DNA from 3 places in the Streptomyces sp. NPDC029152 genome. Region 1 is predicted to be linked to each of the others. Evidence: riboswitches for the same ligand, from Rfam matches in the RefSeq annotation. Region 1 holds a riboswitch; each other region holds the start of a gene.
What was found. Region 1 has a riboswitch for cobalamin ahead of ACZ4V6_RS19990 (energy-coupling factor ABC transporter permease). Riboswitches for the same ligand answer to the same signal wherever they lie in the genome.
Positions count from the first base shown of each region.

Region 1 (10,179 bases):
GCTGGGCGCGACGCGGGTGCGCCGCTTCGAGCCGGAGCCCCCGATGAGCACCGGTTTCATCGTGATGACCGACCCCGAGGGCAACGAGTTCTGCCTGGACTGACACGCCCGGCCGCGGTCGCCGGAGGCCGCGGCCGGTCCCTCGTCCGGCTCGCCGGGCGGGTCGCCGCCGGGCGGGCCCGCGCCCGTGCGGTGCGGACCGGCCGGCGCCCGCGGGACCGGAGGCGGCGACCGGCCCGCGGGAGTCCTCCGTGCCAGAATGGTCGCCCCGCCGTCCCGCCCCGCCCCGCCGCACCGATCCACCGAGGTCCTCCCGTGTCCAAGCCCGTGGCCCGCGAGCCGCAGCGACGCAACGCGCGCTCCAACCGGGCGCGCATCCTGGCCACGGCCCGCCGGGAGCTGGGGCGGAACCCGGACACCACCCTCGAGGAACTGGCGCGGGCCGCCGGCGTCGTACGGCGCACCCTGTTCGGTCACTTCCCGGGGCGCGCGGCGCTGCTGGAGGCCCTCGCCGAGGAGGCCTCCGAGGTGCTGCGGAGCACGATGGCGTCGGCCGCGGAGGGGTCCGGGCCCACCGAACCGGCCGAGCGTGCCCTCGCGTACTTCATGCTGATGATGTGGCCCGTCGGCGACCGCTACCGGATGCTGCTGGCGCTGGCCCGGCACGACCTGGGCGCGGAGCGCGTGGCCGAGATCCTCACGCCGGCCCGCGCCGAGGTCACCGCCATCCTGGAACGTGGCCAGCGCGACGGCGCCTTTCCCGCCCACCTGCCGCCCGCCGTGCTGAGCGCCGGGCTGGAGGCGATGACGGTCGCCCTGCTGGAGCAGGTCAACACGGGCGCGCTGGAGGACGACGGCACCCGGGCCGTCGTCGCCGCGCTCGTCGCGGCCGGCGTCCCCCAGGAGCGGGCCCGCACCGTCGTCGAGTCCGTGGCCCCGACGGTCCCCGCGAAGCCGGCGACCGGCGACTGATCCCCGCGGACCCCGTCCGCGCTCCCGGTGCGAGCGGGTCCCTTCCGTGCCGGACGCCCGGCGCGTGCGGACCCGCGCGCCGGGTCGTTTCCGCGCCCGCGCCCGCGCCCGTGCCCGTGCCCGACGGGCCGTCTCCGTCGCGGCGCGGGCCGTGGCACCCGCCGCGATCGGTGCGGCCCGCCCCGGGAAGCGCCCGTCCGGGTGCGGCGCGCCACGCCGGCCGCCTCACCGGGCGTGCCGTCGGTGCCGCCGTCCGTCCGCGTCCGGCCCGGTGCGGGATCCGGGGGCGTGCGGCGGCCGCCGACGGGCACCCGAAGGCTGTTTGCACATCGATGGGCAAGAACCTAACCTGACACGAGACTGCACATCGATGGGCAATTAACTCGCCCTCGCATCCGGGAGCCCCTCCATGCCCCTACTGGCCACCACACCCGTCGAGAAGATGACCGGGCCGTACCCACGGCGCTGGTGGGCCCTGACCGTGCTGTGCCTCAGCCTGCTGATCGTCGTCATGGCCAACACCTCCCTGATCGTGGCCGCCCCGGCCATGACCGCCGACCTGGGTCTGAGCAGCAGCGACCTGCAGTGGGTCATCGACGGCTACACCGTCCCGTACGCCGCGCTGATGCTGGTGCTGGGCGCGATCGGCGACAAGTACAGCCGCCGCGGCGCCCTGGTCGCCGGCCTGGCCGTCTTCGCGGGCGGCTCGGTGATGGGCAGCCTGGTCCACGAGACCGGCCTGGTCATCGCGGCCCGGGCGATCATGGGCGTCGGCGCCGCCGTCGTCATGCCGGCCACGCTGTCCCTGCTGGTCGCGATGTTCCCGAGGGGTGAGCGGGCCCGCGCCATCACGGCCTGGACGGCCACCTCCGGACTCGCCATCGCCGTCGGCCCGCTGGTCGCCGGCTGGCTGCTCGGCGACCACTCCTGGGGCTCGACCTTCCTGGTCAACGTCCCCGTCGCGGTCCTCGCCGTCATCGGCGCGCTGCTTCTCGTACCCCCGTCCCGCGCGACCGGCATGGGCCGCATCGACTACGTGGGCGGCCTGCTCTCCATCGTCTCCGTCGGCAGCCTGGTCTACGCGACCATCGAGGGCCCGCACTTCGGCTGGGGCGCCGGTCCGGTCACCGCCGCCGTCGTCGCGGCCGTCGGCCTGGCCGCCTTCGTGGCCTGGGAACTGCGCCACCCGCAGCCCATGCTGGACGTGCGCAGGTTCCTCCAGCGGCCGTTCAGCGGCTCGATGCTGGCCGTGCTGTTCTTCTTCTTCGGCACCTACGGCGCCATCTACTACTCCACGCAGTTCCTGCAGTTCGTCCTCGGCTACGGCGCCCTGGAGACCGGCGTGCGGCTGCTGCCGCTGGCCGGGGCCGTGTTCGTCGGCGCCGCCGTGACCGGGCGCCTGACCCCGAAGCTGGGCGTCAAGGCCATGATCGGGTCCGGCATGGTGATCGGCACCGTCGGCGTCTTCCTGCTCGTCCTCGTCGACGAGGGCTCGACGTACTCCGGCTTCCTGGCCCCGATGCTGCTGCTCGGCCTCGCGATCGGCCTCAGCGTCTCCCCGGCCACCGACACCATCATGGGCTCCTTCCCGGAGAGCGAACTCGGCGTCGGCGGCGGCGCCAACGACACCGCGCTGGAACTCGGCGGCTCGCTCGGCATCGCCGTCCTCGGCTCCCTGCTCGGCACCGCCTACCGGGACGACCTGGCCGACCTGGCCGGCGACCGGCTCCCGGCGGCCGCGCTGGACACCGCCCAGGACTCCGTCGGCGCCGGACTGGCCGTCGCCGAACGGGTCGCCACGTCGCCGTCGGCCGGGCCGCAGCAGGCCCAGGCCCTGGTCGACGCCGTCCACGAGGCCTTCGCCCACGGCGTCGCCACGACCAGCCTGATCGGCGGGATCATCATGGCCGCCGGCACCGCGATCGTCCTCGCCGTCCTGCCCGGCCGCCGCGCCGCCGCACAGCACCGGCCCGCGGACGAGCCGGCGCCGGCCCGGGACGCGGAGTACAGCGACTCCGCGAACTGAGCGGCGCCGGGCGGGTCAGTCGGCCAGGGCCGCCAGGTCCTCCGCCGTGCGCGGGCCCGCGGCCGGGTCCGTCAGCAGCCCCCGGGCGCACAGCAGCCGTGCCGCCGCCACGCCCCACGGCAGCCGCAGTCCCGCCGGACCGAGCAGGTCCGTGCGGGCCAGCGTCGGCGCCGTGGGGCCGGTGTGCACCCCGGTCGGGGTGAGCAGGGCGGCGTCGTCCGACCAGCGCAGGGCGAGATCGACGTCGTGCGTGGCCATCACCACCGTGGTGCCGCCCTCCCGCAGCCGGTCGAGGGTGGCCAGCAGCCGCTCCTGTCCGTCCGGATCGAGCCCGGCGGTCGGCTCGTCGAGGATCAGCACCCGGGGCCGCATCGCGACCGCGCCGGCGATCGCGGTCCGCTTGCGCTGTCCGTACGACAGCAGGTGCGTGGGCCGGTCGGCGAGCGCGGCGATGTCCAGCGCGGCGAGCGCCTCCTCGACCCGGGAGCGGACCTCCGGATCCGGCAGCCCCAGGTTCAGCGGCCCGAAGGACACGTCCTGGGCGACGGACGCGGCGAACAACTGGTCGTCCGGGTCCTGCACCACCAGCTGCACCGTCGTCCGCAGCCGCGTCAGCCCCGCGCGGTCGTACGTCACCGGCCGCCCCTCGACGCTCAACCGCCCGGCGTGCGGCCGAAGTCCGCCGCTGAGCAGCCGCATCAGCGTCGTCTTGCCGCTGCCGTTGCGGCCCAGCAGCGCCAGCGCGCGCCCCTCGCGCACCTCGAAGTCCAGGCCGCTCAGCACCAGCGGCCCCTCCTCGTACCCGAAGGACGCGCCCCGCAGGGAGACCAGGGCCGGTTCGGCGGGCTCGTTCACGACAACGGCCTTTCCAGTACGAAGGTGAGCACGGCCAGCGCCGCCAGCAGCGTGACGCTCGCCGCGGTGAAGGGCACGGAGACCCGGGCCTCGGGCACCAGCACGCGCAGCGTGCCGTCGTAACCGCGCCCGGCGAGCCCCGCCTGCAGCCGCGTCGCCCGGCCGAAGGCCCGCACGAACGCCGTGGCGCCCAGCCCGCCGAGCGAACGCCAGGCGGCGGCCCGGGTGGTGTGCCCCAGCCGCGCGGCCTGCGCCTCGCGGATCCGGCGCACGGAGTCCAGCAGCAGGAAGCTCATGCGGTACGTCACCAGCGCCACGTCCACCACCGGCGCCGGCACCCCGGCCCGCACCAGACGGGGCAGCAGGTCGGACATCGGGGTGGTGAACGCGAACAGCAGCACCCCGAGGGACGCCGCCGACGTGCGCAGCAGCAGCTCCCCGGCACGCGCCGCGCCGCCGTCCGCCACGCCCACGAACCCGCCGGGACCCCCGACCCGCACCAGCAGCGGCAGCGCGCCGGTCACGCAGAACCCCAGCGGCACCCGGTACGCCCGCCACAGCCGCCGCCGGGGCACACCCGCCGGACCGAGCAGCACGGCCAGCGCCGCGACCAGCACCAGCGCCGCGCCCGGCCAGGGCGGCAGCGAGACCGCCAGCACGGTCAGGCCCAGCCCGAGCACGGCCTTGTCCACCGGGTGGCGGTGGCGCCACCGGCTGCTGTGCGCCGCCGCGTCGATCGGCAGCACTCAGTCCCCTTCGGACGCGCGCGCGTCCTGCCGGGCGGCCCGGGCCGCCCGCTCCTCGCCCTGCCGCCGTCCCCGGCGCAGCCCGAAGTAGTAGGCCAGCACCCCGGCACCGAGCGCCGCCTGCACGGCGAACAGCGCGGACTCGATCTCCCCGGACGGCGGCTCGTACAACGGCGAGAACCACGGCTCGTAGTCCGGCTCGATCTGCGTGATCGCCGTCTCCGCCTCGGCGTCGGCACCGGTGAACGGCTCCTCCTTGTGGTCGCCGAGGCCGAGCACCAGCGGCAGCACCGCGAGCGCGGCCACGACGGCCAGCAGCAGGACGTTGATCTTCGTGTTGCGGCTCATCGGACGACCGCCTCCTCGCGGGCGCCGGTGCCGGCCGGCAGCACGCCCAGCCGGGTCAGCTCGCCCTTGCTGGACTGCACCAGCAGCCGCATCACGACCACCGTGAGCAGGCCCTCGCTCACCGCGAGCGGGATCTGCGTGACGGCGAAGATGGACCCGAACTTGCCGAGCGCGCCCAGGAATCCGCTGCTCGGGTCGGGGAAGGCCAGCGCCAGCTGCACGCTGGTGACGCAGTACGTGGACAGGTCGGCGACGAACGCCGCGAAGAACACCGTGACCATCAGCGGCGCCCCGTACCGGCGCAGCAGGCGGTAGGTGCCGTACCCGGCCCACGGGCCGGCGATCGCCATCGAGAAGGCGTTGGCGCCGAGCGTGGTCAGCCCGCCGTGGGCGAGCAGCAGCGCCTGGAAGAGCAGGGTGATGGTGCCCAGGACCGCCATGACGGGCGGCCGGAACAGGACGGCGCCCAGGCCGGTCCCGGTGGGGTGCGAGCAACTCCCGGTGACGGACGGCAGTTTCAGGGCCGACAGTACGAACGTGAAGGCTCCGGACGCCCCGAGCAGCAGCGTGCTCTCGGGATGTTCCCGGACCTCACGGGTGAGTGACCGTACTCCGTGGACGACGAACGGCGCGGACGCGACGCCCCAGGCGATCGCGTGCGCCGGAGGCAGGAAGCCCTCGGCTATGTGCATGGCTCAGCAGACCCTCTCCAGCACCTCGTGGATGGACGACGCGCCTTGGCCGGTCTCCTGGCTGACGGGTACCACCGCCCGAACTCCGCCTTCCCGGGTCACGAGGACCCAGTGGCTGCCCGCGAGGGCCGGAGCCGGACTTCCCGATCACAGTGGCGAGGGCCGCACCGGTACTTCACCGGATTTCCCGTTCACCAAGGCGTGGCGACAGTAGTGCGCCCACGAGGGTGGTGACAAGCGGGCCTCCCGGCGGCCGGCCCCCGGGGCCGGGGGGACTTCCCGCGCGGGCACGCCGTCGTACGGGGCCGCGCGCCCCCGCCCGACGTGGCGAAGATCTCAGCCTCACATGCCCTCGCCGTCGGGGGCGCCGCCGCCGGAGTCCCGGGCCACCCGGGAACGCAGCTGCTGGCTCAGCGCCGTCCCCGCGGCGGTGAGGAAGACGAAGCTGTAGACGATCTGCAGGAGCGTCACGAGCCGTGCCGTCTGGCCCCGTGGGGTGATGTCCCCGTACCCGACGGTGGCCAGGGTGACGACGGTGAAGTACAGGGAGTCGACACGCGTGTGCAGCCCGTGGAACTCACCGGGCTGCTTGGCCAGGAGGTAGTAGGCCGCGGCGAAGACGTGCACCGACAGCAGGACCAGCAGGGAGATGGCCACGCCGGGGTGGGTCTCCGTGCGGCCGGTGAGGACGCGGCGGATCTGCCGCAGCAGCAGAACGGCGACGGTCGCCAGGCCCAGGGCGAACAAGAGCCAGCTCAGAACCGGGTGACGGGGACCCAGCCGGTCGAGGGGCAGCAGGAAGTAGGCGGCGACCAGGCACACGACCGCACCGCCCCGCGCCAGCCAGGGACGCGCCGAACGCCAGGGGACACCGGACCCGGCCCGGTGCGCCCGCCCGGCGCCCCCGCGGCCGGTCACCGGCCCGTCCCCGGCCCGGAACGCGCCTCCGCCCCCGCCGGCGGCCCGGGCTCCGGCGGGCTCCGGCGGAGCGCCTGGGCGACGACGAAGGCGACCACCGACGAGATGACGACCAGCGGCATCTGTTCGTGCGCGTCCGCGCCCAGCAGCAGGACCGCGAGCACCGAACTGGCCAGCGGCAGCCCCGTCACCGCGGCCATGGCGGCGGGCATGCCGAGGGCGAGGGCCGGGGTCACGCCGAAGCCGGGCAGGCCGGAGCAGGCCACGGCCGTGGCCGCGCCCAGCAGCAGGGAGGGGAAGATCGGACCACCGCGCAGACTGCCCAGCGCGATGCCCCACGCCAGCCCCTTGCACGCGACGAGCGCGACCAGCGCCCCCACGGACCAGGCGTGCGGATGCGCGGCGAGCTGGGCCAGGGCGGCCTGCCCGGACAGCGCCGCCTCCGCCGGTGAACGGCCGGTGATCAGGGCGTACGCGGTGATGCAGACGCCGACCGCCGTGGCGCACAGGACGGTTCGGACGGCCGTGCGGTGCTCCGCCCAGGCCCTGGTGCGGCGGCCGAGCCCGCGGGCCAGCGTGACCAGCACCGCGATCAGCGCCGCCGTCGGGACGCCCCACAGGAAGTCGCCGGCGTCGGGGGCGGTGCTCGGCGGCACGTCGGGCAGCGACAGCGCGCCGATCGTCAGGCCGGTCCACTGCCCGAAGCCGGTGAAGACCAGGGCGCCCGTCGCGCTGGCCAGCAGACAGGGCAGCAGCAGGGCGACCATCCGGGTGCCGGCCAGCCCCGCGCCCTCCAGGAGCAGGACGGCCGCCGCCACCGGGCCGCCGAGGATGGTGGAGATCGCGGCGGTGGAGCCGGCCGTCGCCAGGACCGCGCCCGCCTTCGGATCCGCGCGCGCGCCGGCCCGCCGCACCGCGAGCAGGGCGAGCCCGCTGCCGAGGGCCATCAGGGGCGCCTCGGGTCCCAGGACCACACCGAGCGGCAGGGTGGCCAGTGCGGCCAGGACGGTGCCGGGCAGCTCCTTCGGCCCGACGGGCCCGCCGCCCAGCCCGTTCACCGGCAGATGGCCTCCGCCGCCCGGCATCCGGGTGACGATCGGCGCCAGGACCAGCCCCGCCAGCACCAGCGCGGGCAGCGGCCACCACCAGGGCGGGGTGCCATACCCGGCGGCCTTCGGCAGCGACGTCCACACCCAGTGCTGGAGCTCGTGCTGGAGGCCGACGAAGAAGAAGCAGGCCAGCGCGATGGGAACGCCGATCAGCACGCACAGCAGCAACAGCAGCAGGTAGCCGGGGCTGAGCAGGGTGTTCCGCAGGGACTGCTCGGCCTCGGCGGGGACGGCGTTCGCCGGTGCGGCCGGCGGACTCCCGGGCGCGGTCACGGGGCCGTCCGGCGCACCGCCGGTACGGAGCCGGCGAGCGGCGGCAGGGGTCGAGTCGTCACGGGCCCTCCCATCGGTCCGCCCACCTCTCGGCACGGACCGACGGCCCGTCGCGCTCCGTGCGCATCGTGTGCGTCTCAGTAAACGCGAGGCGGTGCGGCGCCGCATGCCACGGACCGCCCTCCGGGGCCCGGCACCCCGGACGGCACACTGCCGCGCCCTCCCGGTACGGCGGCCGGCGCCGCGGGCACGCGTCCCGCCCGCCCCGCGCGTCGGCGACGGCCGGACGCCGGCCCCGCTCAGCGCCGCCGCAGTGCCCGGGCCAGGGCCGCCGCCGTGCCGGCGGCGGCCAGGCCGGTGCCCGCGAGGGCCAGTGCCCGTGCCCGGCGGCCGGGCGGCGCGGGGCGGACGCCCGGCGCGGTGCCGTACGCGCTGTCCCGCACGCCGGTCCCCGCGGCCGGGCCGGGCAGCGCCGAGGCCAGCAGCTCCGCCAGGTGCACGCCCTCGTGACCGCCGCTGTCGAACTCGTGGATCTGGGTACGGCAGCTGAACCCGTCGGCGAGCACGACGGTCGCCTCGTCCTCCTCCCGCAGCCGCGGCAGCAGCACCCGCTCCGCGCACGCCTCGCTGACGTCCAGGTGGCCGCGTTCGAAGCCGAAGTTGCCGGCCAGCCCGCAGCACCCGGAGTCCAGCCGCTCGGCGTCCACCCCGGCCCGGCGCAGCAGTTCCCGGTCGGCGTCCCAGCCCATGACCGCGTGCTGGTGGCAGTGCACCTGGGCCAGCGCCTTCGCGGACCGCTCGGGCACCCGCGGCGGCTCGTAGCCGGGGGAGTGCCCGGTCAGCAGCTCCGACAGCGTGACCGTCTGCCCGGCCAGCCGGTTCACGTCCTGGTCGCCGGGGAACAGTTCCACCGCGTCCGCCCGGAACACGGCCGTGCAGCTGGGCTCCAGGGCCACCACCAGTCCACCCGCCCGCACGTGCGGGGCCAGGGCGCGCACCGTCCGGGTGAGGACCCGCTGCGCCGTGCCGAGCTGCCCGGTGGAGATCCAGGTCAGCCCGCAGCACAGCGGCTCGCCCGGCAGCTCCACCCGCCAGCCCGCGTGCTCCAGCACCCGCACGGCCGCCTGCCCGACGTGCGGGTGGAAATGGTTCGTGAAGGTGTCCGGCCACAGCAGCACGGTGCCGCGCCGCCCGTCGCCCTCCGGCTCGTGCCGGGCGAACCACTGCTCGAACGTCCGTTCCGCGAACAGCGGCACCTCCCGGTCCGCCACCCCCGCGAGGGCCACGGCGGCCCGGGACAGCAACGGGGCGTGGGTGAGGGCGTTGACGACCGGCCCGAGGCGGGTGCGGCCCACGGCCCGCGCGAGCACCGGCAGCCAGCCCATCGACCAGTCGGAGCGCGGCCTGCGCCAGGGCCGCCCCGCGTAGTGGTGGGACAGGAACTCCGCCTTGTACGTGGCCATGTCCACGTCCGCCGGGCAGTCCTTCCTGCAGCCCTTGCAGGCCAGGCACAGGTCGAGGGCGTCCTTGACCGCCTGCGAGCGCCAGCCGTCCCGGAGCGCCGCGTCCCCGTGCCCGTCGAGCATCTCGAACAGCAGCCGGGCCCGGCCCCGCGTGGAGTGCTCCTCCTCCCGGGTCACCTGGTACGACGGGCACATCACGGTGCCGTCGCTGGTGTGCTGGCGGCACTTGCCGACGCCGACGCACCGGTTGGCGGCCTGGGCGAACGACCCGCCGTCGTGCGGGAAGCGGAAGTGCAGGTCGCGGGGGTCGTACGGGGCCCAGTCGCCGCCGAGGCGCAGGTTCTCGTCGAGCCGGTGGGGGGCGACGACCTTCCCGGGGTTCATCCGGTCCAGCGGGTCGAAGACGGCCTTCAGCCGGCCGAACGCCTCCACCAGCTCGTCGCCGAACATGCGCGGCAGCAGCTCGCCCCGGCTCTGTCCGTCGCCGTGCTCGCCCGACAGCGACCCGCCGAACTCGGCGACCAGGTCGGCCGCCCGTTCCATGAACCGGCGGTAGGCCGCCACCCCGTCCGCGGTGTACAGGTCGAAGGGGATGCGGGTGTGCACGCAGCCCTGCCCGAAGTGGCCGTACAGGCTGGGTCCGGTGTCGCTGAGGTAGCCGAACTCCTCGAACAGCGCCCGCAGTCGGCGCAGGTAGGCGCCGAGCTTCCCGGGCGCCACCGCCGAGTCCTCCCAGCCCTCGAAGGTGTCGCGCCTGCCGGGGATGTGGGCGGTCGC
Region 1 is NZ_JBVHWR010000009.1:7,898-18,076, forward strand. Features, by position in the region: gene ACZ4V6_RS19960 (VOC family protein) at 1-103, shown strand, start outside; gene ACZ4V6_RS19965 (TetR/AcrR family transcriptional regulator) at 316-972, shown strand; gene ACZ4V6_RS19970 (MFS transporter) at 1,382-2,998, shown strand; gene ACZ4V6_RS19975 (ATP-binding cassette domain-containing protein) at 3,014-3,853, opposite strand; gene cbiQ (cobalt ECF transporter T component CbiQ) at 3,850-4,599, opposite strand; gene ACZ4V6_RS19985 (energy-coupling factor ABC transporter substrate-binding protein) at 4,600-4,947, opposite strand; gene ACZ4V6_RS19990 (energy-coupling factor ABC transporter permease) at 4,944-5,639, opposite strand; cobalamin riboswitch at 5,670-5,853, opposite strand; gene ACZ4V6_RS19995 (potassium channel family protein) at 5,982-6,557, opposite strand; gene ACZ4V6_RS20000 (chloride channel protein) at 6,554-7,939, opposite strand; gene ACZ4V6_RS20005 (FAD-binding and (Fe-S)-binding domain-containing protein) at 8,239-10,179, opposite strand, start outside.

Region 2 (10,179 bases), on a different contig from region 1:
GGCGGCCAGCTGCTCGGCCGAGGCGATGTTGCGCCCGAACAGGCCGACGGAGGCCAGCCCCTCGCCGAGGCGGCGCAGCACCCAGTCGGGGGCGGTGGTGCCGGTGAAGCCGGGCTGGAGGACGGTCAGTGCGTCGCGCGTGAGCGTGTCGGTACCGCTGGCGATTGTCGTCATCGGATGGCTTATCCCTTCACGGCGCCGGCGGTCAGGCCGCTGACGGCCTTGCGCTGCAGGAAGACGAAGAGGACCAGGATCGGGATGGCGAAGAGGGACGAGGCGGCCATGGTCGCGCCCCAGTTGTCGCCGAAGACGGTCTGGAAGCTGGTCAGCCACAGCGGCAGGGTCTGGGACTCCGCCTCCTTGTTGACGACCAGGACGAGGGGGAGCTCGTTCCAGGCGGTGATGAAGCCGAACATCGAGGTGGACATCAGGCCCGGCGCGAGCAGCGGCAGGATGACCCGGCGGAAGGCCTGGGCGCGGGTGCAGCCGTCGACCATCGCGGACTCCTCCAGCTCCTTCGGCACGGCGGCGACGAAGCCGCGCAGCGTCAGGATGGTGAAGGGCAGGATCATCATCATGTAGAAGAGTGTGAGCGGCACGAGGCTGTTCAGCATCGACGCGTCGCGCACGATCATGTAGATGGCGATGACCATGACTTCCCAGGGCGCCATCTGGGCGAGCATGAAGCCGACGATGAAGCCGCGCCGCCCCTTGAACCGCATCCGCGCCAGGGCGAAGGCCCCGGCCAGCGCGATGACCAGTGAGAAGACGACCGCGCAGACGGTGACGACGAGCGAGTTGGTGACGTAGGTCCAGAAGTGGTCGGCGTCGACCGCCGTCCTGAAGTGCTCGAAGGTGATGTCGGTCGGGAACCAGACCGGGTCCTCCGAGATGATGTCGCCGGTCGGCTTGAAGGCCGTGGCGAACATCCAGTAGACGGGGAAGACGAGGCCGATGAACAGGACGACGGCCGTGACGTTGGGCCACAGGCGGCCGAAGAGCGAGCGCTTCACAGCTCGTCCTCCTCTTGCTTGAGCACGATCCTGAGGTAGTAGGCGGTCAGGCCGAGCAGGATCAGGATGGTCAGGACCGCGATCGCGGCGCCCATGCCGTAGTGCTGGTTGCCGACACCCTCGATGTAGGCGTAGACGGGCAGGATCTCGGTGAGACGGTCGGGACCGCCGCCGTTGAACGTGTAGACCTGGACGAACGCCTTGAAGATCCAGATGATCTCCAGGAAGGTCGTCGCGTAGAGGAACGGCCGCAGGAACGGCAGGGTGACCGTGGTGAAGCTGCGCCAGGCGCCGGCCCCGTCGAGGGAGGCCGCCTCGTACAGCTCGTCGGGGATGGTGGTGGTCGCCGCGTACAGGTTGATCGCGACGAACGGGACGGACATCCAGACGATCAGCACGGTGACGACGAAGAAGGTCGAGAACTGGCTGCCGGTCCAGCTGAAGTCGGCCATGGAGTGCCAGCCGAGCTTGTCCAGCACCCAGTTGACGACGCCGAAGCGCTGGGCGAACAGCCACTGGTAGACGGTGGTCGCGGCGACCACCGGCATCGCCCACGCCAGCACCAGCCCGATCATCAGCACGAACCGCATCACCCTGCCGAGGCGGGCGAGCAGCAGGCCGATCAGGCCGCCCAGCACCATGGTGAGGACGACGTTGACCGCCGTGAAGAGGATCGAGCGGAGCGTGACCCGCCAGAAGTCCTCGCCGGTGAGGACCTCCTTGTAGTTGTCGAAGCCGGTCCACTCGGTGACGTGCTGGATCAGCTGCGCCATGTTGAGGTTCTGGAAGGACAGCAGGCCGTCCTTCAGCAGCGGCCAGCCCAGCAGCAGCACGGTGGCCGCGCAGGCCGGCAGCAGCAACAGGTACGGGACGAGCGCGCCGGCGCGGGACGCGGCTCTCGGTTTCGCCTGGCCGGTGTTCCCGCCGTCCGCCTTGCGGACGTCCGACGGGCCTCGGGGCGGCCGTTCGGTCTGCACGGTCATGCTCGCGGTCTCTCTTCTTCTCGACCTGTCCAACTCAAACCGGGGCGGGGGCCGTCGTGTGCCAGCCCCCGCCCCGGCTCACCCGGTGTTACTGCTGCTGCGCCAGGCGCTTGTTGAACTCGCCCTCGACCTGCTTGGCGGCCTCGGCGGGGGACTTCCCCTTCAGCACGGCCGTCAGGTAGGTCTTGATCGGGTTGGGGTCGTTCTCGACCGCGGCCCACTCCGGGATCAGCGGCGTGGTGTCACCGCCCGCGGCGGCCGGCGCGGCGGCCTCGGCGGCGGCGTTGCCCTGGAGGTTGCTCTGCAGCGACTCCTTGTTCGGGATGACGCCGTTGGCCTTGGCCAGCGCACCCTCGTACTTGTCGGAGAGCGCGAGCTTCAGGAACTCCTTGGCCAGCTCCTGCTTCTTGCTGCCCGCGGCGACGGCCAGGTTGGAACCACCGAGGAAGACGCCCTCGGGCTTGTCGGCCGTGGCGCCCGGGATGGTGAAGTAACCGAGGTCCTTCTCGATCGCCGGGTTGGCGGTGATCGCGGTGCCGCCCTCCCAGCCCATGCCGATGATGGCGCCGGTCTTGCCCTTGGCGAAGATCTCGCCCTGCTGCGGGGTGGCCTCGTCCTTGTCCTTGGGCGCCTTGGACAGGGCCTGGAACTTCTTGTAGGTCTCGGTGGCGGCCGCGACCTTCGGGTCGGCCAGGTTGGAGACGTACTTGTCGCCGTCCTTCTTGACCAGCTCGCCGCCCTCGCCGATGACCAGGCCCACGAAGTGGTACCAGTTCTGGCCGGGCAGGTAGATCGGCTCGGCGTCGGTCTTCTCGCCGATCGTCTTGAGGTCGTTGTAGAACTCGTCACGGGTCTTGGGCGTGTCCTTGATGCCCGCGTCCGCCCAGATCTTCTTGTTGTAGACGACCACGCGGTTGACCACGAACCACGGGGCGGCGTACTGCTTGCCGTCGAAGACGGCCGACTTGTTGAGGGACTCGGACCAGTCGGTGCCGATGCCGCTCTTGAGGTCGCTCAGGTCCGCCAGGCCGCCGGTCTTGGCGTAGGCCGGGGTCTGGGTGTTGCCGATCTCGAAGACGTCGGGCGGGTTCTCCTCGGAGAGGGCGGTGGTCAGCTTCTGCTGGATACCGTTCCACTTCTGGATCTCGAACTTGACCTTGGCCTTGGTCTTCGCCTCGAACTCCTTGGCGAGGTCCGCCTGCCACTGGTCGGGCGAGGAGCCGTCCATCACCCACACGGTCAGCGTCTGGCCGGCGTAGCCGTCCGCCCCGGCCTTCTTGCCGTCGTCGTCGCCGCCGTCGCCCCCGCACGCCGCGACCGAGACCATCATGCCCGCGATACCGATCGCGGCTATCAGCTTGCGCTTCACGCCACCCTCCTCAGGGATGCCACAAAACCCCCCTGCCTCCCCGCGGTTGCTCGTCGACGCGGACCGCCCATGGGGCCGGGACCTGGACCAATGGTGTAGACCAGTAGGGGGAGCTTGGCCCAGACCAATAGGGCTGTCAAGGGTGTTCAAGCGCCCCCCGGACGTCCGTGATGCGACCGAGATATGCAGGGACCTTTCATTGCGCAAGCGACACATCGGACGGGCCGGCGCCGGGTGTACCACCGCTTCCCGGCGGGGCGCCGGGACCGGCCGGACGGCATGTACCAACGCCCCCACGGCGGCGCGGTGGACTAGACCAACGGGGGCCTCGGAGGTATACAGAGGGGATCACGGAGCGTGCGGGATCCTCCCGGCACGAACCCGTGCCACGATGTGAGCCGTGGCCGATAGGGGATGTCGGTCGCTTCGGCACCCGGAGCCGGGAAGGCAGAGCATGAGCACCGACGTCAGCAGTGCGGAGAACGAGGGTGGGGCGACCGTCCGTACCGCGCGCGTGCCCAAGTACTACCGACTGAAGAAGCACCTGCTCGACATGACCCGGACACAGGCGCCGGGCACGCCGGTCCCGCCCGAACGCACGCTGGCCGCGGAGTTCGACACCTCGCGCACGACCGTGCGCCAGGCCCTGCAGGAGCTGGTCGTCGAGGGCCGCCTCGAACGCATCCAGGGCAAGGGCACCTTCGTCGCCAAGCCCAAGGTGTCGCAGGCACTGCAGCTCACCTCCTACACGGAGGACATGCGGGCCCAGGGTCTCGAACCCACCTCGCAGCTGCTGGACATCGGCTACATCACCGCCGACGAGCGCCTCGCCGGGCTGCTGGACATCACGGCGGGCGGCCGGGTGCTGCGCATCGAGCGGCTGCGCATGGCCAACGGCGAGCCGATGGCCATCGAGACGACCCACCTGTCGGCGAAGCGCTTCCCCGCCCTGCGCAGGTCGCTGGTGAAGTACACGTCCCTCTACACGGCCCTCGCCGAGGTGTACGACGTCCGTCTCGCCGAGGCCGAGGAGACCATCGAGACCTCGCTGGCGACCCCGCGCGAGGCCGGCCTGCTCGGCACCGACGTCGGCCTGCCGATGCTGATGCTCTCCCGGCACTCGCTGGACCGTACGGGCCGGCCGGTGGAGTGGGTGCGGTCGGTGTACCGGGGCGACCGCTACAAGTTCGTGGCCCGGCTCAAGCGGCCCCAGGACTGAGCGTCCCCTCCCCCGCGCCGCACGGCGTCGCGGGCGAGGACCGATATGCGGACGAGGTCTTCCGCTGTCTCGACGCCGTCACCTACATTTTCGTGCGCACTGCACCAGGTGATCAGCGAGGGGACGGAGCCACCGCATGTCGCAAGCCCCAGAAGTGAACAGAGGGCCGACGGTGACGCCGGCGCGCGTCGTCATCGCCCTCTGCCTCGTCGCACCGTTCGTGGCCATGTTGTGGGTCGGGTCGTACGCCGAGACCGACCCGGCCCTCATCGGCATCCCGTTCTTCTACTGGTACCAGATGGCGTGGGTGCTGATCTCCACCGTGCTGACGGTGATCGCGTACAAGCTCTGGCAGCGTGACCAGCGCTCCCGCCGGGAAGGCGGGGCCGAGTGAACGACGGCGTGAACGGCGTCGCACTCGCCGTCTTCATCTTCTTCTTCGTGCTCGTCACCGCGATGGGCTTCATGGCCGCCCGCTGGCGCAGGGCCGAGAACGAGCACAGCCTCGACGAATGGGGCCTGGGCGGCCGCTCGTTCGGCACCTGGGTCACCTGGTTCCTGCTGGGCGGCGACCTCTACACGGCGTACACCTTCGTGGCCGTGCCGGCGGCGATCTACGCGGCGGGCGCGTCCGGCTTCTTCGCCGTGCCGTACACGATCCTGGTCTATCCGCTGATCTTCACCTTCCTGCCCCGCCTGTGGTCGGTCTCCCACAAGCACGGCTACGTGACGACCTCGGACTTCGTGCGCGGCCGGTTCGGCTCGAAGGGCCTGTCGCTGGCGGTCGCCGTCACCGGCATCCTCGCCACGATGCCCTACATCGCGCTCCAGCTGGTCGGCATCCAGGCCGTGCTGGACGTGATGGGCGTCGGCGGCGGCGAGGACACCAACTGGTTCGTCAAGGACCTGCCGCTGCTGATCGCCTTCGGCGTGCTGGCGGCGTACACCTACTCGTCGGGGCTGCGCGCGCCCGCGCTGATCGCGTTCGTGAAGGACACGCTGATCTACATCGTGATCGCCGTGGCCATCATCTACATCCCGATCAAGCTGGGCGGCTTCGACGACGTCTTCGCCAAGGCGGGCGAGGCGTTCGGCCAGACCAACGAGGTGACCGGCAAGCCGCGCGGCGCCGTGGTGCCGCCCGAGGCGGGCCAGTGGACGTACGCCACGCTGGCGCTCGGCTCGGCGCTCGCGCTGTTCATGTACCCGCACTCGATCACCGCGACGCTGTCCTCGCGCAGCCGTGAGGTGATCCGCCGCAACACCACGATCCTGCCGCTGTACTCCCTGATGCTCGGCCTGCTCGCGCTGCTGGGCTTCATGGCGATCGCGGCCGGGATCAAGGTGAGCAACGGCCAGCTGGCGATCCCGCAGCTGTTCGAGGACATGTTCCCGGACTGGTTCGCGGGCGTCGCCTTCGCGGCGATCGGCATCGGCGCACTGGTCCCGGCGGCGATCATGTCGATCGCGGCCGCGAACCTCTTCACCCGCAACATCTACAAGGACTTCATCAAGCCGGACGCCACCCCGGAGCAGGAGACCAAGGTCTCCAAGCTGGTGTCGCTGCTGGTGAAGGTGGGCGCGCTGGTCTTCGTCCTGACGATGGACAAGACGGTCGCGATCAACTTCCAGCTGCTCGGCGGCATCTGGATCCTGCAGACCTTCCCGGCCCTGGTGGGCGGCCTGTTCACCCGCTGGTTCCACCGCTGGGCCCTGCTCGCCGGCTGGGCGGTCGGCATGGTGTACGGCACCCTCGTCGCGTACGGGGTGCCGTCGCCGACCAACCCGGACCAGAAGCACTTCGGCGGCTCCTCGGAGGAGATCCCGGGTATCGGCGAGATCGGTTACATCGGTCTCACCGCCTTCGCGCTGAACGTCCTGGTCACCGTGGTCCTGACCTTCGTCCTGAGGGCCGTCAAGGCCCCCGACGGCGTCGACGAGACGCAGCCGGCCGACTACACGGCGGACGCGGGCGACCCGGGCGTCCGGGTGGAGCTGCCGCCGGCCACGGCGGGCACCTCGCACTGACCCGCGCACGGGCGACGGGCCGTCGGAGAAAACCGGCGGCCCGTCGCCGTACCCGTCGGGCACACTCGGCGGCATGGACTTCGTGATCCGGCACGCGGCCGCCGACGAGTACGACACCCTCGGCGAGATCACCGCGCGGGCCTATCTCCAGGACGGCCTCCTCGACTTCGGTGAGGACGACGCCTACCTCGGCGAGCTGCGGGACGTGGCCGGACGGGCGGCGGCCGCGGAGGTCCTGGTGGCCGCCGCGGACGGCCGCGTCCTCGGCGGCGTGACCTTCGTACCGTCCGGCGGCCCCATGGCCGACATCGCCCGGCCCGGCGAGGCCGAGATACGCATGCTCGCCGTCGCCCGCGAGGCACGGGGACGCGGCGTGGGCGAGGCACTCGTGCGGACCTGCGTGGACCGCGCCCGGGCCGTCGAGGGCTGCACCGGCCTCGTGCTGTCGACCCAGCGGGCGATGCGCACCGCCCACCGGCTCTACGAACGCCTGGGCTTCGCCCGCACCCCCGACCGCGACTGGAACCCGCTGCCGGAGCTCGACGACATCATGCTGCTCACCTACCGGCTGCCCCTCTGACACCGACGCGGCACAACATCTGGGGGTGCTCGCAGGTCGCGGCACAAGATGTATGCTCGTGCTCGCTGTCGCCGCAGGGGAATCCGGTGCGAATCCGGAACTGTCCCGCAACGGTGTACTTGTGCGTGTTCGCGTCCCCGCGTGAGCACGCACGGGCTCAGTCCGAGGACCTGCCGACAGTGCGCCCGGCCGTCCCGGCCCGGGTGCCATGACGTCCGGGCCTCGTGGAGTGGGCCGGTGGACGCGACGCCGTGTGCGCTCGTGAGCTGCCCCCTGCCCTCCGCCAGGCCCCGTGCCGAGCGAGGGAGAGCCCCACGTGACCATCGCGCCAGCCGATCCGGCTCCAGCGACCCCGGTGACCGAGGAACCCGACGGACCCGGTGCCGCCCTGCTGCGGACCCTGACCGGCCTCACCGCCGACCTCCCCGACGCCGATCCCGGCCGGGTCGCCGCCGCCGCGCTGCGCGGCCGGTCCGCGCGCGCCGACGAGGCGGAACTGCGGGAGCTCGCCACGGAGGCCGCGGCCGGCCTGATCTCGGAGGACCCGGCCTACTCCCGCCTCGCCGCCCGGCTGCTGACCATCGGCATCCGCGCCGAGGCCGCCTCCCAGGGCGTCACCGGCTTCACGGAGTCCGTCGCCACCGGCCACCGCGAGGGCCTGATCGCCGACCGCACGGCCGCTTTCGTCCGCCGGCACGCGGCCCGCCTGGACGCGCTGATCGACCCGGCCGCCGACGACCGCTTCGGCTACTTCGGGCTGCGCACGCTGTACAGCCGCTACCTGCTCCGGCACCCGATCACCCGCAAGGCCGTCGAGACGCCCCAGCACTTCCTGCTGCGCGTCGCGGCCGGACTCGCCGAGGACGACACCACCCGGTCCGCCGACGAAGTCGCCGCGCTCTACGGTCTGATGAGCCGTCTGGACTACCTGCCCTCCTCCCCCACCCTCTTCAACTCCGGCACCCGGCACGCCCAGATGTCGTCCTGCTACCTCCTCGACTCCCCCAAGGACGAGCTGGACTCCCTCTACGACCGCCTCCACCAGGTCGCCCGCCTGTCCAAGCACGCCGGCGGCATCGGCATCGCCTACTCCCGCGTCCGTGCCCGGGGTTCGCTGATCCGCGGCACCAACGGGCACTCCAACGGCATCGTCCCGTTCCTGAAGACGCTGGACGCCTCGGTCGCCGCCGTGAACCAGGGCGGCCGGCGCAAGGGCGCGGCGGCGGTCTACCTGGAGACCTGGCACGCCGACATCGAGGAGTTCCTGGAGCTTCGGGACAACACCGGCGAGGACGCCCGCCGGACGCACAACCTGAACCTCGCGCACTGGATCCCGGACGAGTTCATGCGCCGGGTGGACGCCGACGGGCCGTGGTCGCTGTTCTCGCCCTCGGACGTGCCGGAGCTGGTCGACCTGTGGGGCGCGGAGTTCGACGCGGCCTACCGGGCGGCCGAGGCCAAGGGCCTGGCCCGCAGGACCCTCCCGGCCCGCGAGCTGTACGGCCGCATGATGCGCACCCTCGCGCAGACCGGCAACGGCTGGATGACCTTCAAGGACACCGCCAACCGCACCGCCAACCAGACCGCCGAGCCGGGCCACGTCGTGCACTCGTCCAACCTCTGCACGGAGATCCTGGAGGTCACCGACGACGGGGAGACGGCGGTCTGCAACCTGGGCTCGGTCAACCTCGGCGCGTTCGTCGACCGGGCGGCCGGTGACATCGACTGGGAGCGGCTGGACGCCACCGTCCGCACCGCCGTCACCTTCCTGGACCGGGTCGTCGACATCAACTTCTACCCGACCGAGCAGGCGGGCCGCTCCAACGCCCGCTGGCGCCCGGTCGGCCTCGGCGCGATGGGCCTGCAGGACGTCTTCTTCCAGCTGCGCCTGCCCTTCGACTCCCCCGAGGCGAAGGCCCTGTCCACCCGCATCGCCGAGCGGATCATGCTCGCCGCGTACGAGACGTCCGCCGGCCTCGCCGAGCGGAGCGGCCCGCTGCCGGCCTGGGAGAAGACCCGTACCGCGCGGGGCGTGCTGCACCCCGACCACTACGGCGTGGAGACGGCCTGGCCGGAGCGCTGGGCCGCCCTGCGCACGCGCATCGCCGCGACCGGGCTGCGCAACTCGCTGCTCCTCGCCATCGCGCCGACCGCCACGATCGCCTCCATCGCGGGCGTCTACGAGTGCATCGAGCCGCAGGTGTCCAACCTGTTCAAGCGCGAGACGCTGTCCGGCGAGTTCCTCCAGGTCAACTCGTACCTGGTCGACGACCTCAAGCGGCTGGGCGTGTGGGACGCCCGCACCCGCGAGGCGCTGCGCGAGGCCAACGGCTCGGTGCAGGACTTCGCGTGGATCCCCGAGGACGTGCGCGCGCTGTACCGCACCGCCTGGGAGATCCCGCAGCGCGCCCTGATCGACATGGCCGCCGCCCGCACCCCGTACCTCGACCAGGCCCAGTCGCTGAACCTGTTCCTGGAGACGCCGACCATCGGGAAGCTGTCCTCGATGTACGCGTACGCCTGGAAGCAGGGCCTGAAGACCACGTACTACCTGCGCTCGCGCCCGGCGACCCGTATCGCCCGCGCCGCCGGGCGCACCCCCGCCGTCCCCCTGCAGGCCGCCCCCGATCCCGAGGCGGTCGCCTGCTCCCTGGAGAACCCCGAGTCCTGCGAGGCGTGCCAGTGATGAACGACCACACGAAGAACCTGCTCGACCCGGGCTTCGAGCTGACCCTGCGCCCCATGCGCTACCCCGACTTCTACGAGCGCTACCGGGACGCCATCAAGAACACCTGGCACGTGGAGGAGGTCGACCTCCACTCGGACGTCGCCGACCTCGCCAAGCTCACCCCCGAGGAGCAGCACCTCATCGGGCGGCTGGTGGCGTTCTTCGCGACGGGCGACTCGATCGTCGCGAACAACCTGGTGCTGACCCTCTACAAGCACATCAACTCCCCCGAGGCGCGGCTGTACCTGAGCCGGCAGCT
Region 2 is NZ_JBVHWR010000005.1:183,953-194,131, forward strand. Features, by position in the region: gene ACZ4V6_RS13080 (glycoside hydrolase family 3 protein) at 1-174, opposite strand, end outside; gene ACZ4V6_RS13085 (carbohydrate ABC transporter permease) at 183-1,013, opposite strand; gene ACZ4V6_RS13090 (carbohydrate ABC transporter permease) at 1,010-1,996, opposite strand; gene dasA (N,N'-diacetylchitobiose ABC transporter substrate-binding protein DasA) at 2,085-3,365, opposite strand; gene ACZ4V6_RS13100 (GntR family transcriptional regulator) at 3,820-4,584, shown strand; gene ACZ4V6_RS13105 (DUF3311 domain-containing protein) at 4,721-4,978, shown strand; gene mctP (monocarboxylate uptake permease MctP) at 4,975-6,612, shown strand; gene ACZ4V6_RS13115 (GNAT family N-acetyltransferase) at 6,686-7,192, shown strand; cobalamin riboswitch at 7,245-7,384, shown strand; gene ACZ4V6_RS13120 (ribonucleoside-diphosphate reductase subunit alpha) at 7,509-9,878, shown strand; gene ACZ4V6_RS13125 (ribonucleotide-diphosphate reductase subunit beta) at 9,878-10,179, shown strand, end outside.
Region 2: linked by a shared signal. The riboswitch ahead of ACZ4V6_RS13120 (ribonucleoside-diphosphate reductase subunit alpha) and the one ahead of ACZ4V6_RS19990 (energy-coupling factor ABC transporter permease) in region 1 are both predicted to bind cobalamin.

Region 3 (10,179 bases), on a different contig from region 1:
CGCCGACCACGCGCAGCGCCTCGAAGGCGAGGCCGCGCAGCAGGGCGTCCTCGCCGCGGGCGGCGGCCAGCAGCTCGGTGACGGCACCGCCGACGGGGCGGGCGGCGAGCCAGGCGCGGTACTCGGCGCGGGCCGCGTTCGGGCGGAGCCGGCCGCAGCCGCGGAGCATGGCCTCGGCCGACTGCTCGATGTTCCCGGCGGGGCTCTGCGCGGCCACGCAGATCTGCTCCAGCTTGACCCAGACCGCCCAGCTGCCCAGCGGGGTGAGGGTGGCGTGGCCGTCGCCGCAGGTGAGGGCGCCGACGGAGGCCAGGGCGTGCAGGGCCCAGTCGAGGAGGGGGGCGAGCGGGGCGCCGTCAGCGGCCTGCTGGGGCTGCGGGACCTCGGGGGTCCCCGGCTCGAGCCGGGGGCCGTAGGGGACCTCGCAGCGCTCGGTGCGCAGTTCGGTGACGCGCTGCTCCAGCAGGTCCAGGAGCTGTGCCACGGGGACGGGCCCGGCGGACAGCTGGAGGAAGGAGAGCACCTGGGGCATCGCGGAGACGACCTCGGCGACGGCGGCGGGCTCGTGGCCGTCCGGCTCGGGGTGGGCGAGCGACCAGGCGTCGAAGAGGGCGACCCAGCCGCGCAGCACGGCGCCGTCGTCGCGGTTCCAGGCGCGCAGGCGCCAGCCGGGACGGGCGGTGCCGCCGTGGACCTCGACCAGACCGGCGAGGCGGGCGGTGTCCCAGTCGGCGCGGACCTGGGCCACGGTCAGGCCCAGCTCGCGGGCCGCGTGTTCGGCGGTCGCGTCGGACAGGGTGGCCTTGCCGTCGGCGGTCGCGCTGCCGCGGCCGGGACCGAGGGCGGCGTCGGCCCAGCGGGCGATGCGGGCGGCGTCGGCCAGGCCGGAACGCGCCATGCGGGCCAGTTCCGACCGGGCCGGTGTGCCCTCCGGGGGACGCGGTGCGGCGCGGTGCGGGCGCCGCTGGTTCATCGCTCTGGGGGCGGCGGCCAGGGGTCGCGGACGGACGAGTCGAAGCCTGGAGTCGCGCGGGATACGGGACGTCACGGGTGCAGTCTTCCGGTTGACGGTCCGAAAACCCAAACGGAATGCCGGGAGCGGCGACGAGGAGGGCCGGTGCGGCCCCCCGAAGGGCGGTCCGGGGGAGGGAACCGGCCATCGGCACGGCCCTGACCGGAACCCGGGCGGCGTGCGGCGGGGCGGGGCCCGCCGGGGTCACACGAGGGGGGTCAGGAAGCGGCGCAGGGTCTCCAGGTAGGTGTCGGGGTCGGCGTTCCACATGGCGCCGTGCGGGGCGCCGGGGACGGTGTGGAGGGAGACCAGCCGCGGGTGCGCGTCGGCGAAGCGGCGGGTGAGGCGCCAGGGGGCGACCGTGTCGTCGGGGCCGTGGAAGACGAGGGTCGGCACCGTGAGGCGTTCGCGGACGGCCCGGCCGGGGGCGCCGTCGGCGTGCAGTCCGGCGCGGCCCTGCGCGGCGCGGACCGCGAGCGGCAGCAGCACGCCGGGCGTGTGGCGGGCGGCGGCCAGGGCGCGCAGGGTGGTCTCCCAGCTGAGGACCGGGGAGTCCAGGACGAGCCCCGCGATGCGGTCGCGGGCGGCGGAACGCGCGGCGGTGCGCAGGGCCATGGTGGCGCCGGTGGACCAGCCGAGCAGGACGACCTGACGGGCGCCGTGGTCGAGGGCGTAGTGGACGGCGGCGTCCACGTCGTGCCACTCGGTCTCGCCGAAGTGGTGGAGGCCGTCGGGCGAGGGCGGGGCGCCGGCGTCGCCGCGGTAGGCGAGGGCGAGCACCGGGACGTGCCGGTCGTGCAGGGGAGCCATGAGGTTCAGGGCGTGCTCGCGGGTGGTGCCCAGGCCGTGCACGGCGATGATCCAGGTGGGGCGGGCGCCGGGCACGAACCAGGCCGGGAGCGGGCCGAGCGCGCCGGGGACGTCGACGTCGGTGTGGTCCAGGCCGAGGGCGGTGCCGGGCGTGCCGACGTGCAGGTTGGGCGTGAGCCAGACCTTGTCGCCGGTGCTGAAGGTGCCGTGCGCGACGCCTTCGAGGCGGCGCACGACGGTGTCGGCGCCGTGCTGGGCGGTGCTCAGGACCGGGCCGACGATCGCGTGGGAGGCGTCGCCCGCGAGGCCGTAGCGGCCGGGGCGCAGCGCGGCCAGGTCCCGGGTGAGGGTGATCTGCCCGGCGGCGGTCCCGTGCACGGTCAGCCGGGGTTCGGTGGGCAGGGGCCGGCCGGGGGGCGCCTTGAGCGCGGCGTCGCTGGCCAGCCGGCCGGCGGCGACGCTCGCCGCGCCGGCCGCCGCCAGGGCTGCGGTGACTGCGGCGGCCGTTGCTGTGACAGTGCGCATGGGGCCAGTCTCCCGGTGGAGTCCATGGGCGGCCAGCGGGCGGACGACACGGGGTGACGGCGCCCGGCCGGGCCCGGGACCACGGGCCGGCTCGACTGCCGGTACCCGCGAACCCGCCCCGTAACCTTCCCCCCGCCCCGCCCCGCCCCGCGGCGCGCGACCCGCCCCGGCCGCTTCGTCCGGCGCGGCCGCTTCGTCCGGCGCGGGCGCGGCGCGCCGCCGCGGCCGTCAGCCCGGCTGGCCGTAGGTGTGCAGGCGTTCCGCCACCTCGTCGAGCTGGGCCTGCGTGAGCAGGGACGGGGTGCGGCCCGGGACCGAGGAGGCCGTCAGCCACAGGCGGCACATCCACTCCAGCTGGGCGGTGCGGTCGTAGGCCTGGTCGAGGGTGGCGCCGTAGGTGATCGTGCCGTGGTTGCGCAGGAGGCAGCCGGTGCGGCCGGTGAGGGCGGCCAGCATGGTGCGGGCGAGTTCCTCGGTGCCGTAGGCCGCGTAGGGGGCGACCCGGACGGGGCCGCCGAGCGCGGCGGCCATGTAGTGGACCGGCGGCAGCTCGGGGACGAGCAGCGAGACCGCCGTCGCGTGCACGGCGTGGGTGTGGACGACGGCCCGGGCGTCGGTGGCGCGGTAGACGGCGAGGTGCACGGGCAGCTCGCTGGTGGGGACCAGCGTGCCGAGCACCTGCCGGCCGTCGAGGCCGACGCCGGTCACGTCGCCGGGGGCCAGACGGTCGTAGGGCACACCCGAAGGGGTGACGAGCACCGTGTCGCCCACGCGCACCGAGACGTTGCCCGAGGTGCCGACCACCAGTCCGTCGGACACCGTGCGCCGGGCCGTCGCGACGAGCGCCTCCCAGGCCTCGGACTCCTCCGCGGACACCTCTCCGACCCTCGACTCCGTCACAGTCCACGCCTCCCGTCGGGCGTCCCGCACGCCCCTCGCCGCGCCGCGGTCCGGCGCCTCGCGGCGATCCTGCCAGGCACGTCTCCGGAGAGCGTCGGCGCGGGCACGCAGCGCAGGCGTTCACGGAGGTCACGGCGCCGTTTCCGGTCACCATGACGTCCGGTCCAGTTCATCTTCCGTTCACCCTGGTTACCTACGTTCGACGCGCCAATGACCTCGAACGATTGCCTGGGTAAATGGAAAGCTTCTCGCTGATCCTCGCGATTGTGGTGGTGACCGCACTCGCGTTCGATTTCACGAACGGTTTCCACGACACCGCGAACGCGATGGCAACGACCATTTCGACCGGTGCGCTCAAGCCCAAGGTGGCGGTGGCGATGTCCGCCGCCCTGAACCTTGTCGGCGCCTTCCTCTCGGTGGAGGTCGCCAACACGATCTCCAAAGGTCTCGTCGACGAGACCGGCATCCGTCCCGAGGTCATCTTCGCCGCGTTGGTCGGCGCGATCCTCTGGAACCTGCTGACCTGGCTGGTCGGGCTCCCGTCCAGTTCCTCGCACGCCCTCATGGGCGGCCTGATCGGTGCCGCCGTCGCGTCGGCGGGCGTCGGCGCGGTCCACGGCGACGCGCTCGTCACCAAGGTGCTGCTGCCGGCCGTCGCCGCCCCGATCGTGGCGGGCGTCGCGGCGACGCTCGCCACCCGGCTGACGTACTCGCTCGGCCGCAAGGCCGACGGCAGGGCCGCGGAGAAGGGCTACCGCGCCGGGCAGATCGCCTCGGCCGGCCTGGTCTCGCTCGCCCACGGCACCAACGACGCCCAGAAGACGATGGGCATCATCACCCTCGCCCTGATCGCCGGCGGCGCCCTCTCCCCCGGCTCGAACCCGCCGCTGTGGGTCATCCTGTCCGCGGGCCTGGCCATCGCGCTCGGCACCTACCTCGGCGGCTGGCGCATCATCCGCACCATGGGCAAGGGCCTGACCGACCTCCAGCCGCAGCAGGGCTTCGCCGCCCAGACCAGCGCCGCCACGGTCATCCTGGCCTCCTCGCACCTGGGCTTCTCCCTCTCCACCACGCACTCCGTCTCCGGCGCGGTCATGGGCGCGGGCCTCGGCCGCAAGGGCGGCGTGGTGCGCTGGTCCACGGCCACCCGCATGTTCGTCGCCTGGGGCCTGACCCTGCCGGCCGCGGCGCTGGTCGGCGCGCTCGCCGAGTGGGTCTGCGGCTTCGGGGACTGGGGCACGGCGCTCGTGGCGGTCTTCCTGGTCGCTTCCAGCTTCGCGATCTGGCGGATCTCCCGGCGCGAGGTCGTCGACCACACGAACGTCAACGCGGGCGACGAGCCGGAGCCCGAGCCGGCCGGCGTGGTGACCACGGCGATCGCCGCCGTGACCCCGCCCCCGGCGGGCGTGGGCGAGGAGCTCACCGCCACCGTCGCGGCCCCGGCCGCCACCGCCGGCACCAAGGCCCCGTCGGCCGCCACCCCCGTCTGAGCCCGCCCGCCGGACACGAAGGAAGAGAACCGCCATGACAATCGACTGGGCAGCCCTCGGCTCCGTCTTCGGGGTCAGCCTCGTGGCCACCGTGGCTCTGGTGGCCCTGTTCACCCTCGGCATCGCCGGTCTCTCCCGCCAGGAACGGGCCGTCGCCCGGGGCGGTTCCGCGGTGCTCGCGGTCACCGGCGCCTACGCCTGCTTCGCGGCCTGCGCGGCGGCGGTGGCGTACGGGATCTACCTGATCGTCGCCTGACCGGCACGGGAAGAGCGCGGGGCGCGGGACGGACTCCACCGTCCCGCGCCCCGCGCTCTTCCCGTGCCGGCGCACACCACCCGTGTGTGGGCCTTCGCACACTCCCCCGGCGCAGGTCAACGGCAAGTTGACGGGTGTTCGCGGGCCGTGGTGGACTGCCGGAGCCATTACGGCGGCAGGAGAGGAAGCCGGTGCGAGTCCGGCGCGGTCCCGCCACTGTCACCGGGGCGGTACGCGAGTACGGTCCCGGGAGCCAGGAACTCTCACCGCCGATTTCGTCGAACCAGGGCGTGGACACCCTGAGTGAGGACATATCGCCATGCGCGGCTGCCGTTCCAGGCTCACCAGCGACACACCTGCGCCGTCCCTTCCCGCGGCCCCCACGGCCGGCTGAGCCGTGCGCGCCGAACGCGTCTTCGCGTACGGCGCCGCCGCCGGCCTTCTCGGCGACCTCCTCCTCGGCGATCCGCGCCGCGGGCACCCGGTCGCCGCGTTCGGCCGTGCCGCCGGTGCCGTGGAACGGGTGCTGTGGCGTGACCACCGGGGCTGGGGCGCGCTGCACACCGCCGTGTGCGCCGGCGGCGCCGCCGCCCTCGGAGCCGCCGCCGCCCGCGCCGTCCGCCCCTCCCCCGCCGCCTCCGTCGCGCTGACCGGCGCGGCCACCTGGGCCGTCGTCGGCGGGACCTCGCTGGCCCGCGAGGCCCGCGCGATCGGACGGGCCCTGGACTCCGGCGACGTCGAGGTCGCCCGGGCCCGGCTGCCGCACCTGTGCGGGCGGGACCCGCAGGCGCTGGACGCCGACGGCATCGCCCGGGCCGTCGTGGAGTCCGTCGCCGAGAACACCTCCGACGCGGTCGTGGGCGCCCTGGTGTGGGGCGCGCTCGGCGGCGTGCCGGGGCTGCTCGGCTTCCGGGCCGTGAACACCCTGGACGCCATGGTCGGCCACAGGTCCCCCAGGTACCGGCGGTACGGCTGGGCCTCGGCCCGGCTCGACGACCTCGCGGGCTGGCCGGGCGCCCGCCTGACCGCCGTCCTGACCACCGTGGCCGGCGGCGACCCCCGGGGCGCCGCACGGGCCTGGCGCGCCGACGCCGCACGGCACCCGAGCCCCAACGCCGGTCCCGTGGAGGCGTCCTTCGCGGGCGCCCTGGGCGTGCGGCTCGGCGGGACCCTCTCCTACGGCGGCCGGGTCGAGCACCGGCCGGTGCTCAACGGGGCGGCGGGGCGCGCCGTCCGGGCCGGATCCGGCGACATCGAGCGGGCCGTACGGCTGTCCCGGCGCGTGAACTGGCTGGCGCTGGGCGTGTGCGCGGGCGCGCGACTGCTCGTCCGCGGGATCGGCAGGAAGGGACGTACGTCATGAACGGTGGCCTCCTCGTCGCCGGCACCACCTCCGACGCCGGCAAGAGCGTCGTCACCGCCGGGATCTGCCGCTGGCTGGTGCGGCAGGGCGTGAAGGTGGCGCCCTTCAAGGCGCAGAACATGTCGCTCAACTCCTTCGTCACCCGCGAGGGCGCCGAGATCGGACGGGCCCAGGCCATGCAGGCGCAGGCGTGCCGGGTGGAGCCGACCGCGCTGATGAACCCGGTGCTGCTCAAGCCGGGCGGCGAGCAGAGCAGCCAGGTCGTGCTGCTCGGCAAGCCGGTCGGGGAGATGAGCGCCCGCGGCTACCACGGCGGGCGGCAGCAGCGGCTGCTCGGCACGGTGCTCGACTGTCTGGCCGAACTGCGGGGCACGTACGACGCGGTGATCTGCGAGGGGGCCGGCAGCCCGGCCGAGATCAACCTGCGCCGCACCGACATCGTGAACATGGGGATCGCCCGGGGCGCCGGACTCCCGGTCCTCGTCGTCGGCGACATCGACCGCGGGGGCGTCTTCGCGTCCTTCTTCGGCACGGTGGCGCTGCTGTCGCCCGAGGACCAGGCGCTGGTCGCCGGGTTCCTCGTCAACAAGTTCCGGGGCGACGTGTCGCTGCTGGAGCCCGGCACCGACATGCTGCGGGACCTCACCGGACGGCGGACGTACGGCGTCCTGCCCTTCCGGCACGGGCTCGGCATCGACGAGGAGGACGGGCTGCGCGTCTCCCTGCGCGGGACGGTGCGGGAGTCGGTCGTCGCGCCGCCGGTCGGCGAGGACGTGCTGCGGGTCGCGGTCTGCGCGGTGCCGCTGATGTCCAACTTCACGGACGTGGACGCGCTCGCCGCCGAACCCGGTGTCGTGGTGCGGTTCGTGGACCGGCCGGAGGAGCTGGCCGACGCCGATCTCGTGGTCGTGCCGGGGACCCGCGGCACCGTCCGGGCGCTTCGCTGGCTGCGGGAGCGGGGGCTCGCGGACGCCCTCGCGCGCCGGGCCGCCGAGGGCCGGCCGGTGCTCGGGGTCTGCGGCGGCTTCCAGCTCCTCGGCGAGCACATCGAGGACGAGGTCGAGTCGCGCGCCGGACACGTCGACGGGCTCGGACTGCTGCCCGTGCGGGTGCGGTTCGCCCGCGAGAAGACCCTCACCCGCCCCGTCGGCGAGGCCCTCGGCGAGCGGGTGGAGGGGTACGAGATCCACCACGGGGTCGCCGAGGTGACGGGCGGGGCCCCCTTCCTGGACGGCTGCCGGGTCGGCCAGACCTGGGGCACGCACTGGCACGGCTCGCTGGAGTCGGACGGCTTCCGGCGGGCGTTCCTGCGCGAGGTGGCCGCCGCCGCGGGCCGCCGCTTCGTGCCGGCCCCCGACACCTCGTTCGCCGCGCTGCGCGAGGAGCAGCTCGACCGGCTCGGCGACCTGATCGAACAGCACGCGGACACGGACGCGCTGTGGCGGCTCATCGAGTCCGGCGCGCCACAAGGACTGCCCTTCATTCCACCGGGAGCGCCCGCATGAGCACAGTGTTGTTGTTGTCGACCGCCGACACGGACCTGCTGGCGGCCCGCGCGTCGGACGCCGCCTACCGGATCGGCAACCCGACCCGGGTCGACGTCCGGGAGGAGCTGCCGTCGCTGGCCGAGGGCGCGGACGTCGCCGTCGTCCGCCTGCTGGGCGGCAGGCGCGCCTGGGAGGACGGGCTCGCCGCGCTGAAGGCGTCCGGGATCCCGACCGTGCTGCTCGGCGGCGAGTCCGTGCCGGACGCCGAGCTGATGGCCGAGTCGTCCGTGCCGGCCGGGGTGGTCGCGGAGGCGCTGCGCTACCTGGTCGAGGGCGGCCCGGACAACCTCACCCAGCTCGCCCGGTTCCTGTCGGACACGGTGCTGCTGACCGGCGAGGGCTTCGACGAGCCCCGGAAGATGCCGGAGTACGGCGTCCACGGCTCGCGTACGTTCCGGGACGGCCGCCCGACGGTCGGCGTGCTCTTCTACCGGGCCCACCAGCTCAGCGGCAACACCGCCTTCGTGGACACGCTGTGCGACGCGATCGAGGCGCGCGGCGCCAACGCGCTGCCCGTGTACTGCGGTTCGCTGCGCGGCGCGGACGCCGGGCTGTACGAGCTGCTGGGCCGGACCGACGCCCTGGTCGCCACCGTCCTCGCGGCGGGCGGCACGCACGCCTCGCAGGCGTCGGCGGGCGGTGACGAGGAGGCCTGGGACATCGGGGCGCTGGCCGACCTGAACGTGCCGGTGCTGCAAGGGCTCTGCCTCACGTCGTCGCGCGCGGCCTGGGAGGCGTCCGACGCCGCGCTGTCCCCCATGGACGCGGCGATGCAGGTCGCCATCCCGGAGTTCGACGGCCGCCTGATCACGGTGCCGTTCTCCTTCAAGGAACAGGGACCGGACGACGTGCCGGTGTACGTGGCCGACCCCGAGCGGGCCGGTCGGGTCGCCGGGATCGCCGTGCGGCACGCGGCGCTCAGGCACAAGCCGAACGCCGAGAAGAGGCTCGCGCTGGTCTTCACCGCGTACCCGACCAAGCACTCACGGGTCGGCAACGCGGTGGGGCTCGACACCCCGGCGTCCGCGGTGCGGGTGCTGGACGCGCTGCGGGAGGCGGGGTACTCGCTCACGGACTACCCGTCCGGCGGCGACGAGCTGATCCACCGGCTGATCGAGGCGGGCGGTCACGACGTGGAGTGGCTGACGGAGGACCAGCTCGCCGCCGCCCCGGCGCGGGTGCCGCTGGCCGACTACCGGGCCTGGTTCGAGAAGCTGGACCCGGAGCTGCGGGAGGCGATGACCGAGGCCTGGGGCGAGCCGCCGGGCTCGCTGTACGTCGACGGGGACGACATCGTGCTCGCGTCCCTGCGGTTCGGGAACGTCGTGGTCATGATCCAGCCGCCGCGCGGCTTCGGGGAGAACCCGATCGCGATCTACCACGACCCCGACATGCCGCCGTCCCACCACTACATGGCGGCGTACCGGTGGCTGGAGAACAGTTTCGGCGCCGACGCGATCGTGCACATGGGCAAGCACGGCACGATGGAGTGGCTGCCCGGCAAGGGCCTCGGGCTGAGCGCCGGCTGCGCGCCGGACGCCGTCCTCGGTGACCTGCCGCTGATCTACCCGTTCATCGTCAACGACCCCGGCGAGGGCACGCAGGCCAAGCGGCGCGGGCACGCCACGGTGGTCGACCACCTGGTCCCGCCGATGGCCCGCGCCGACACCTACGGCGACCTGGCCAAGCTGGAACAGCTCCTCGACGAGTACGCGCTCGTCTCCGACCTGGATCCGGAGAAGGCGCCGGCGGTCCGGGCGCAGATCTGGACCCTGGTCAAGGCCGCCGAACTCCACCACGACCTGCACGTGGACGACCAGCCGGACGACGACGCGTTCGACGAGTTCGTCATGCACATCGACGGCTATCTGTGCGAGATCAAGGACGTGCAGATCCGCGACGGCCTGCACGTCCTGGGCGGCGGCCCGGTCGGCGAGCCGCGCGTCAACCTCGTCCTGGCGGTGCTGCGCGCCTCGCAGGTGTGGGGCGGCCGGGCGAACGCGCTGCCGGGCCTGCGGGCCTCACTGGCCGAGCACTTCGGACTGGTGGAGAAGGAGCTGCTGGCCGAGCCCGGCGCGCCGGTGAAGGTGCCGGCCGGGCTGACGGACCTGGTGGACGGTCCGGCGCGCTCGGCCGCCGACGCGATCGACCTGCTGGAGCAGGTGTGCCGGCGGTTCGCGCAGGACATGGAGGCGCGGGACTGGGACATCGCGGCCGTACCGGGTCTCGTGCGCGAGGTGCTCGGCACCGGGCTGCCCGACGCGGTGGCCGTGCTG
Region 3 is NZ_JBVHWR010000007.1:356,118-366,296, reverse strand. Features, by position in the region: gene ACZ4V6_RS17910 (hypothetical protein) at 1-1,048, opposite strand, end outside; gene ACZ4V6_RS17905 (alpha/beta hydrolase family protein) at 1,217-2,347, opposite strand; gene ACZ4V6_RS17900 (class II aldolase/adducin family protein) at 2,576-3,247, opposite strand; gene ACZ4V6_RS17895 (inorganic phosphate transporter) at 3,484-4,737, shown strand; gene ACZ4V6_RS17890 (hypothetical protein) at 4,772-4,993, shown strand; cobalamin riboswitch at 5,128-5,275, shown strand; gene ACZ4V6_RS17885 (cobalamin biosynthesis protein) at 5,391-6,356, shown strand; gene ACZ4V6_RS17880 (cobyric acid synthase) at 6,353-7,861, shown strand; gene cobN (cobaltochelatase subunit CobN) at 7,858-10,179, shown strand, end outside.
Region 3: linked by a shared signal. The riboswitch ahead of ACZ4V6_RS17885 (cobalamin biosynthesis protein) and the one ahead of ACZ4V6_RS19990 (energy-coupling factor ABC transporter permease) in region 1 are both predicted to bind cobalamin.